DNA from 4 places in the Mesorhizobium ciceri biovar biserrulae genome. Region 3 is predicted to be linked to each of the others. Evidence: riboswitches for the same ligand, from Rfam matches in the RefSeq annotation. Region 3 holds a riboswitch; each other region holds the start of a gene.

Region 1 (2,195 bases), 460 kb from region 3:
GTCGACGGTTACCGGGAAGGCGAAGGCGGTCGAGGTCAGCAGCGAGACGGCAAGCGAAAAAGCGAGGCGTTTCACGGGTATGCTCCTTGTGGGTGGGATCGGGTCGACTATGGAACGGCTTCAATCACGACGGCGGCGCGGCACGGTTCGGAACCTCGAACACCGTCAACTCTCGATCCTCGGTCGGATGGCGCAGGCGCAGCACATCGATGCCGAAAATCTCGCGGATCAGCTGTTGGGCCAGCGCTTCGCGCGGTGCGGCGAGCGCTTGCAGGCGGGCATGGTTCATTACCGCCACCCTGGTGGCGAAGGGTGCTACCAGCGCCAGATCGTGCAGCACCGCGATCACCGTCATCTCAAAGCCTGCCACGAGGTCGAGCAGTTCGCCGCGGGCGCGCGGGTCCAGATGGTTGGTCGGTTCGTCGAGGAACAGGATTTTGGGCTGCTGGGCGATGGCGCGCCAGTTGGGCGCGCTGGCGCTCGCCGCCCGACAGCGAGCCGATGGTGCGGCCAAGCAGCGGCAGCAGGCCGGTCCGGCGCAGCGCGTCGACGACGATATCGCGTTCCTCGCGCCTGCGCCGCAGCCCGGCATGCGGGACCCGGCCAAGCTCGACATAATCGATCACCGCCAGCCGCGGATCGGGCTGGTCGGTCTGGCCGACCACGGCGATATGCAGTGCCCGCTCGGCGACAGAAATCCCATCGAGCCGTCGCCCGCCAAGCTTCACCTCGCCGGAACTTGGCCGCATCATGCCCGACAGCATGCGCAGCAACGTCGTCTTGCCGGCGCCGTTGGGACCGATGATGGCAAGGCGATCGCCAGCGGCCACCGAGAAGCTGACCGCCTGGACCAGATTCCGCCCATTCGCCATGGCACAGAGGTCATGGGCTTCGAGAAGCGCTGCGCTCATCGGCTGCAGCCCGCCGGATTGCGGGGACGGCAAAGCGTGCGCATGGTGATGCGATGATCGATGGAGCCGTCCAACTTTCCGTCACTTTCCAAAACTGGCGACGGAAGGAAGCTGGCGAACCGGCCAACAAGACCGGGACTCGCGTTTCCTCCCGGCACACCCCGTCCGGTCAACTCAGTGATGGCAGGTCTCCTGGCTCGCGGGTCGTTGCGCCATCCTGCCTTCCCAGCCTTGCCGGCCAGTGGCATTCACGGATTTTGCTCGCCGCTTACAGTTGCGGGGGCAGCCACGGCCTCGACCTGAACAGGCCTCACCGTGTTCCCTTTTCACCCCTCGCCTTTCGGCTCGGGGACCATCACCACTTCAGCGTAGATTTCCACCAAACTCTTCGCAATGGATTTCTCGGACGAAGTGGTGGGCCAGCTAAGGGAAACAGGCATTGCACGCTCACTTTATGTAATAACATAACATTCTTAGGAGATGACGCGGCCCGCTGTCAAGCGAAAGCCCATGGGATCGGCGCAGATTGCACGGGATGCGCAATTTCGATCAAACTGGCCGCGCCAGGAAACGCCAAGATGATCCGGCCAATGCGAAAAGGAGCCCCATGAACCCGACCGAGAAAGCGCTGTGGTTCGTCGAGAGCCATCTGCCGCAGGCGATCTCGCTTGACGATGTCGCGCAAAGCAGCGGCGTGTCGCGTTTTCATGTGACGCGCGCCTTCGGCGCCGCAACCGGCCGCTCGGTGATGGGTTACATGCGCTCACGCCGGCTGACCGAGGCGGCGCGCAAGCTGGCCGGCGGAGCGCCCGACATCCTCGTCGTCGCGCTCGACGCCGGCTACAACTCGCATGAGGCGTTCACCCGTGCCTTCCGCGATCAGTTCGGCACCACGCCGGAACTGGTGCGCGCGCAAGGCTCGACCAACAACCTCGACCTCGTGGAGCCGATCCTGATGGGCCAGTCCTTCCTCACCAATCTCGAACCACCGCGCTTCGAGACCAGCCGGCCGTTCCTGATCGCCGGCCTCGGCGAACGCTACAGCTGTGAAACCAGCGCCGGGATTCCGATGCAGTGGCAGCGTTTTGCACCCTATATCGGCAACATCCCCGGCGAGATCTCAGGCGTTTTCTACGGCGTCTGCCTTAACGGCGACGACGCGGGCAATTTCGACTATGTCGTCGGCGTCGAAGTGTCCGGCTTTGCGGATCTGCCGAAGGACTTCTATCGGGTGCGGGTGCCGGCGCAGAAATATGCGGTGTTCTCGCACCGCGAGCACATCTC
Region 2 (2,195 bases), 1.5 Mb from region 3:
CCAGGTCGTCGGATAGTGATAGAGCAGCAAGGAGCCGATGCGGTCGGTTGAAACGCTGTCGGACAAGTTCTTCTGGACCGCCCGTTTTCCCGTCATGGTGTAGCTGACGGCATCGCGCAGCAGCGGCGCGCGGGTGGCGCGGTACTGCCCTGCCGGATCGATGCGGAATTTGCTCGGCAAGCCTGATGCCTCGCATTTGGCCCAGTGTGCGACCATTTCAGGGTCGCTGTCGGCGCCATGGACGCCGGTTATGGTTGGAGCCTCGGGGAAGGTCTTGCACAACTCGGGATGATTGGCGGCGCAGTGGTAGCACTCGCGGTTGTTTTCCCAGACCAGCTTCCAGTTGCCCTTCTCGACGATCGTGCTCTCGAAGGCGATCTTTGCTTCACGCAGCCGGTGCGGCAAGAGATAGGGTTCGATCATCGCCCGCATCGGCGCGAAATCTGCCGGTTCCTTGGCCAGGCAGATGAAGATGTAGCCGCCGACGCTCTCGCAGGCGACCGGCTTCAGGCCGAAATCACTCTTGTCGAAACCGTCGGCCATCTGGCGGGCAAACAGCAGGCGGCCGTCCAGCTCATAGGTCCACTGATGATACGGGCAGACGAGCTTTGCCGCGGTACCCTTCTCCGTGTTGCACACGCGGCTGCCGCGATGGCGGCAGGAATTGTGGAAGGCGTTGATCTTGCCGTGCTGGTCGCGGACAAGGACGACCGGATAGTCGCCGACCTGCACGGTGATGTAGCTGCCCGGCTTAGGCAGTTCGCAATCATGGCCGATGAACAGCCAGTCGCGATACCAGATCAGCTCCATGTCGAGCTTGAAGTAGTCTGGATCGGTGTAGAAGGGCTGCTCCAGCGAAAAGCCTTGCCGGCGCCCCTTCAGGAGCCTCAGCATGTCGTTGCGGATATCCATGTCCTGTCCTCGTTTCTAAGGACTGAACTGGTGGTGATGGAGGAAGGATTGAAACACAGGCCGGCTGTGTGCCGGACATGCGCTATCCACCTCTTGACCGCCCACCGCGATCAGTCGAGTCTAAAAATCTCGGGCTGGTTTCCGGGCTCTGGAGTTGTCCTTGCGGACCATCGCGACACCTTCCCAGGCGGTTGCCCAGTGGTCTCCCGTTGCGACTTGAACTCCACCACCGTTGCGGGGGCAGCGCCGGATTCTGACCGGCTTCCCAATTCTCCGCCTCGTCGTCACGAAGCGGCACCTGAGATGGTATGATCTAACCACGATCGCGGGCGCGCCGTCGGCATGAAAACGACATCGTATCCATGCGGCGCGACACGGCATGCGAAACGCTACTGCAGATCGTCGCGGGCCGAGATCCCACCTCCCGGGCGGCCATTTGCCGGCTGCGATCTTCCCGAATCCGACCCTTCGCGGGGGTCAAAAAAAGGTTAATGGTTTCGAAAAGTGACTATTAGCTCGCCCTAAAATCGAACCGAACGGTTCGTTTCTGTTGACGGTGCGTGCAGGACGGTGTGAACGCTGGGCCTCTGAAACAGTCAGTGATCCATCAAGTGTCTATACCTAACACACTGATATGAAGAAGAAAAATACATCCCTAGATTCCGTTGGCACAATTTCAAGGTGTGGATTCATGGTCCACACGGAACAACTTCGTGATTGGAAAAGACGACCTTGCCCTCCCACATCGGGGCTGTCCGAACGACGCGATTTCATTTCCAAGACACGCCGCTAGACGGACGGAAAAAAGACGATACTGGAGTACCAAAAATGAAAAAGATCATTCTCACTGCCGCAGCCCTTCTGGCCATTTCCGGCAGCGCCTTCGCTGGTAGCGACCACTACGGTTCGAACGCCGCGGCAGCCACTGCTGTCGACAGCTCGTACACCGCTTCGACCAAGAAGTCGGAACCGGCTGCTCAGGCGCCTGCCCAGGGTGCTGACCGCAACCTCTTCGGCAACAACTAACAGCCGATTCCCAGTTTCCCGGTCGACGGCGGGCTTGCCCGCCGCCCTGGCGAAATTCAGACATTCAGGAGTATTCAAGATGAACAAGATCCTCATTGCTGCCGCCGCCGTTCTGGCCATCACCGGCAGTGCCTTCGCCGGCAGCGACAACTTTGGCTCCAATGGTGCCAATCAGCCTGCCGCCACGACTTCGGTCGACAGCACGCGCACCTCTTCGGTACGCAACACCGGTTCGCCGGTTTACAAGCTGCTGAACT
Region 3 (2,195 bases):
GCGAAACACTTCGCTGCCGGTCTGCGGCGCCAGCGGTGCGTTGACGATGTTGCCGGCGCCCGTTTCGGTCTTCGCTCCGGTGCCGGGATAAAGCGGCATCTGGTGTGTCGAGCAATAGAGCACCGAGGGATCGTCCCAGAAAATATCCTGCGTGCCATTGCCGTGATGCACGTCCCAGTCGACGATGGCAACGCGCTCGACACCGTGTTTCTTCTGCGCATAACGCGCCGCGATCGCCGCCGTGTTGAACAGGCAGAAGCCCATGGCCGTGGTCTTTTCGGCATGATGGCCGGGCGGCCGGGCGGCGACGAAGACGTTGTCGGCGCGGCCCGAAAAGACATCATCGACGGCGGCGTTGGCGGCGCCGATCGCGGTGATCGCCGCTTGCCAGCTCTTAGGACTGGCAGTGGTGTCGGCATCGATGCGGGCAATCCCCTCGTCGGGAATGGCGGCGCGCACGCGGGCGACGAAATCGGCAGGATGCGCGTAGAGGATGGTGGCCTCGTCGCCTTCCGGCGCCTGGATACGATCGAGCCCGGCAAAGGCTTCCTCATCGAGCACGCGCTCGATGGCACGCAGGCGGTCGGGCCGCTCGGGATGTCCGGGCGGCGTGAGATGCTCGAGGAAGATCGGATGCGTGTAGAGACGGGTGGTCATCGTCCTAATCTAGTGACCCGGATCGACAAAGGCCATGCACGGGCGGCCGATGACTGGGGAAAATCGCGCCTGCGTCCATTCGCGTCGCCGCGGGCATTGGCCTCGCCGGCGCTTCGGCGTAAGGTTCTTGGTACTGCCTGGTGCCCGCCGCAAGCGGGAGAATCGGGAACACGGTTGAATTCCGTGGCGTGCCCAACGCTGTGAGGGGGACCGCGCCGGTAAATGCCACTGTCGATGACGGGAAGGCACCGGACGCGGGTTGATCCCAAGCCAGAAGACCGGCCTGGCAGGCATCGTCATCCGCATGGTCAGGCGGATGACATCACAGCGACGTGCGTCCATTTGGACGCACAAAGTACGCTCTGACCGTTTTGAATCTGCAATCGCAAGGGGACAAGCGATGCCGGAACATATGACCGCTGCCATTGACGATGGATTCGACCAGAATGCGCGCGATGCGGTCTATCGCGCCATGTTCACGCGGCGCGACGTGCGCAGCCATTTCCTGCCCACCGCGATCGATGACGACGTGCTGGCGCGGCTGCTGCTTGCCGCCCATCATGCGCCATCGGTCGGCTTCATGCAGCCATGGAATTTCATTGTCATTCGTGACATCGAGCGACGCGAAAGGGTGCGCGACCTGTTCCTGGCCGCGCGCGAGCAGGAACTGCCGGCGATCGAGGCGGAAAAACAGGCGCTGTACCGCAAGCTCAAGCTGGAAGGCATCTGCGAGAGCGCGCTCAACATCTGCATCACTTGCGACCGGCAGCGCTCGAAAGGTTCGCCTCTGGGACGCTGGCACAATCCGGAGATGGATCTCTACAGCACCGTCTGCGCGGTGCAGAATTTCTGGCTGGCCGCGCGTGCCGAGGGCGTTGGCGTCGGCTGGGTGAGCATCATCGAGGCTGAGGCGCTGAAGCGGCTGTTGGCCATTCCGGATCACGTAACGCCAATCGCCTATCTCTGCGTCGGCCGTGTTTCCGAGTTCGCTTCCAAACCGGACCTTGAAACGCATGGTTGGGGACGGCGGCTGCCGCTGCCGGAACTGATCATGAGCGAGACGTTTTCCGGGCAAGGCGAGACACAGCTGAAGTCCACCGTGGCGCGCCTCAACACCGTTTCTGCCTCACCAGACACCACCTGCCCGGCCGATCAGGGTGTGGCGCCGGCCGTACCCCAGCGCGAACCGCCGAAGGAGGCGAGCGCCTTGTCCTTGAGCTCCCTGAACTTCGACGACGCCTCGGCCAACCGGGCGTCCCAGGCCGGATCCGGCACCTGGCCCGCGATGGTCTTGAAATAGACCTGCATCAGGCAAGCGATGGCGAAAGGCTCGATGAAGGCCGCCTTGAACGCCCAGGCGAAGACGATGGCGAGCACGAAGGCCCAGCCGGCGAGCTGGCCGGGCATCAGGAACAGAATGGCGCCGGCAGGCGCCAGCATCATCAGAAAGATGACGAACGACACGCCCCACATGATGACCGCCAGCCAGACGGCGTTCTTGACCATGACCTTGCCGTTCTGGGCATAGAGCACGACGC
Region 4 (2,195 bases), 610 kb from region 3:
ATGATCTTCGTCACCCCCGATGGCGAGCGTTCGATGAACACCTATCTCGGCGCCTGCGTCGAGCTCGGCCCGGAAGACGTCGAGGCCGACAAGGCCTCGGGCGCCAAGGTCACCTATTTCGAAGGCTATCTGTGGGATCCGCCGCGCGCCAAGGAGGCGATCCGGCAGACGGCAAAGCTGGCGCACGCGGCGGGCCGCGAAGTGTCGATGACCCTGTCGGATTCGTTCTGCGTCGACCGCTACCGCGACGAATTCCTCGAGCTGATGCGTTCGGGCACGGTCGACATCGTCTTTGCCAACAGCCACGAGATCAAATCGCTCTACCAGACATCCTCGTTCGACGAGGCGCTGGCGCAGATCCGCAAGGATTGCCGCATCGCCGCCGTGACCCGCTCGGAAAAAGGTTCGGTGATCGTGCGCGGCGACGAGACCGTGGTGATCAAGGCGACCGCCATCAATGAACTGGTCGACACAACGGGTGCCGGCGATCTCTATGCTGCCGGCTTCTTGCATGGCTACACGCAAGGCCGCGATCTGCAGACCTGCGGCGACCTTGGCTCGCTGGCCGCCGGATTGGTGATCCAGCAGATCGGCCCGAGGCCCCGGCAGAATCTGCGCCGCGAGGCTGAGCAGGCGGGGCTGTTGTAGGGCAGCTTTTCGGCCACGTATTGCCCACCTTCCCGTTGTGCAGGCTGTCCAGACAAGCGCGTTTAAATCGAACGCGTACCAGTTCGAGAAGGATGCCGGTTTTTCTCCCAATTTCTAATTGTTGAGGCTGAGGAACGTTGTCGCACTTCGGTCCAGTACTACCGCCCCATCATGAATGCCAACACGCGCCGTTTTTGATGAAATCGTTTTGAGACGGGATCGTACAAAAGGCAGATCGCCCGAGGGGCCAGCCACAGTCTGCACACACCGGAGAGTCGCGCAGAAGGCTCAGCTCGACGGCGACATGGAATTTGGAAGCACGCCGCAGGCTAACAATTCACATAAAGACATAAACATTTCTTTATACGGCATTGACAAGAAAGTGGGCTACTGCGATTGTCCGCATGTCGTGGTTCTCCGCAAGGTGTTGCCGTAGCGGAGCTAAGTGGGAAGCCGGTGCAATGCCGGCGCTGCCCCGCAACTGTAAGCGGCGAGCCAAACCCATCAATGTCACTGGGGCGAACTGCCCCGGGAAGACGGGGCAGAGGCTGTGACCCGCGAGCCAGGAGACCTGCCTCGGTAAACAACGTCCACAGGCGGGGTGTCTGGTGGCCGCGGCAGCTCGGCGTCGATGCCGGCCTGCTAGCGCCTTCCTTGTCCCCGCCCCAACCATCGGGGTATGGAATGAATGTCTCCCGGCAAGTTCCCATAGCAACGCTTGGCGTGCCGCGTATCGGTCGCCGGCGAGAACTGAAATTCGCGCTCGAAAGCTACTGGTCCGGAAAATCGTCTGCTGCCAACCTTCTGGCGACGGCGAAGGCACTGCGTGCCGCCAGTTGGAGCGAGCAGCACGACCGCGGCGTGTCGAAAATCCCGTCGAACGATTTCTCACTTTATGACCATGTGCTCGACACCGCGGCAATGGTCGGCGCCGTGCCAGCTCGTTACGGCTGGACGGGCGGCGAGGTCCCGCTCGACATCTACTTCGCGATGGCGCGCGGCACGCAAGGCGATACCGCGGGTTGCGGACAGGCCAGTCACGGGCATGCAGTTCAGGGGCAGCGCGTAACCGCGATGGAAATGACCAAATGGTTCGACACGAACTACCACTACATCGTGCCGGAGCTGGGCGACGATCAGACATTCGCCCTCTCGTCAACCAAACCAGTCGATCACTTTCTGGAGGCAAAAGAGCTCGGCATCCATACACGCCCGGTCATCCTTGGACCGGTGACCTTCCTCAAGCTGGCGAAGTCTCCCGATCAGGGCTTTAATCCCATAGCGCTGCTACCGCGGCTGCTGCCCGTCTACGAGCAACTGCTGCAGAGGCTGGAGCTCTCGGGGGCCGACTGGGTGCAAATTGACGAGCCGGCGCTTGTGCTCGATCTCAACCCGAACGAAAGAGCTGCCTTCGAATTCACCTACGGGCAGCTGTCGAAAGCCGCGCCCAAGTTGAAAATTATGCTGGCTACCTATTTCGGGCCGCTGGGAGACAATCTCGAGACCGCGCTTTCGCTGCGCCTGGCGGGCCTGCATCTCGACCTCGT

The links. A riboswitch is a leader RNA that binds a small molecule or an ion and turns the genes downstream of it on or off. The one in region 3 is predicted to bind cobalamin.
Region 1: another riboswitch for cobalamin. It lies ahead of A4R29_RS10255 (ABC transporter ATP-binding protein); the one in region 3 lies ahead of bluB (5,6-dimethylbenzimidazole synthase).
Region 2: another riboswitch for cobalamin. It lies ahead of A4R29_RS01505 (aromatic ring-hydroxylating oxygenase subunit alpha); the one in region 3 lies ahead of bluB (5,6-dimethylbenzimidazole synthase).
Region 4: another riboswitch for cobalamin. It lies ahead of metE (5-methyltetrahydropteroyltriglutamate--homocysteine S-methyltransferase); the one in region 3 lies ahead of bluB (5,6-dimethylbenzimidazole synthase).

Annotation. Positions count from the first base shown of each region.
Region 1 covers NZ_CP015064.1:2,266,117-2,268,311, reverse strand. Annotated here, with positions in the region: gene A4R29_RS10260 (ABC transporter substrate-binding protein) at 1-75, opposite strand, end outside; partial or broken gene A4R29_RS10255 (ABC transporter ATP-binding protein) at 125-911, opposite strand; cobalamin riboswitch at 1,077-1,283, opposite strand; gene A4R29_RS10250 (AraC family transcriptional regulator) at 1,519-2,195, shown strand, end outside.
Region 2 covers NZ_CP015064.1:303,101-305,295, forward strand. Annotated here, with positions in the region: gene A4R29_RS01505 (aromatic ring-hydroxylating oxygenase subunit alpha) at 1-912, opposite strand, end outside; cobalamin riboswitch at 1,028-1,229, opposite strand; gene A4R29_RS01510 (DUF680 domain-containing protein) at 1,741-1,938, shown strand; gene A4R29_RS01515 (DUF680 domain-containing protein) at 2,018-2,195, shown strand, end outside.
Region 3 covers NZ_CP015064.1:1,808,546-1,810,740, reverse strand. Annotated here, with positions in the region: gene A4R29_RS08055 (histone deacetylase family protein) at 1-657, opposite strand, end outside; cobalamin riboswitch at 779-958, shown strand; partial or broken gene bluB (5,6-dimethylbenzimidazole synthase) at 962-1,687, shown strand; gene A4R29_RS08045 (hypothetical protein) at 1,810-2,195, opposite strand, start outside.
Region 4 covers NZ_CP015064.1:1,193,842-1,196,036, reverse strand. Annotated here, with positions in the region: gene A4R29_RS05255 (adenosine kinase) at 1-648, shown strand, start outside; cobalamin riboswitch at 1,042-1,241, shown strand; gene metE (5-methyltetrahydropteroyltriglutamate--homocysteine S-methyltransferase) at 1,357-2,195, shown strand, end outside.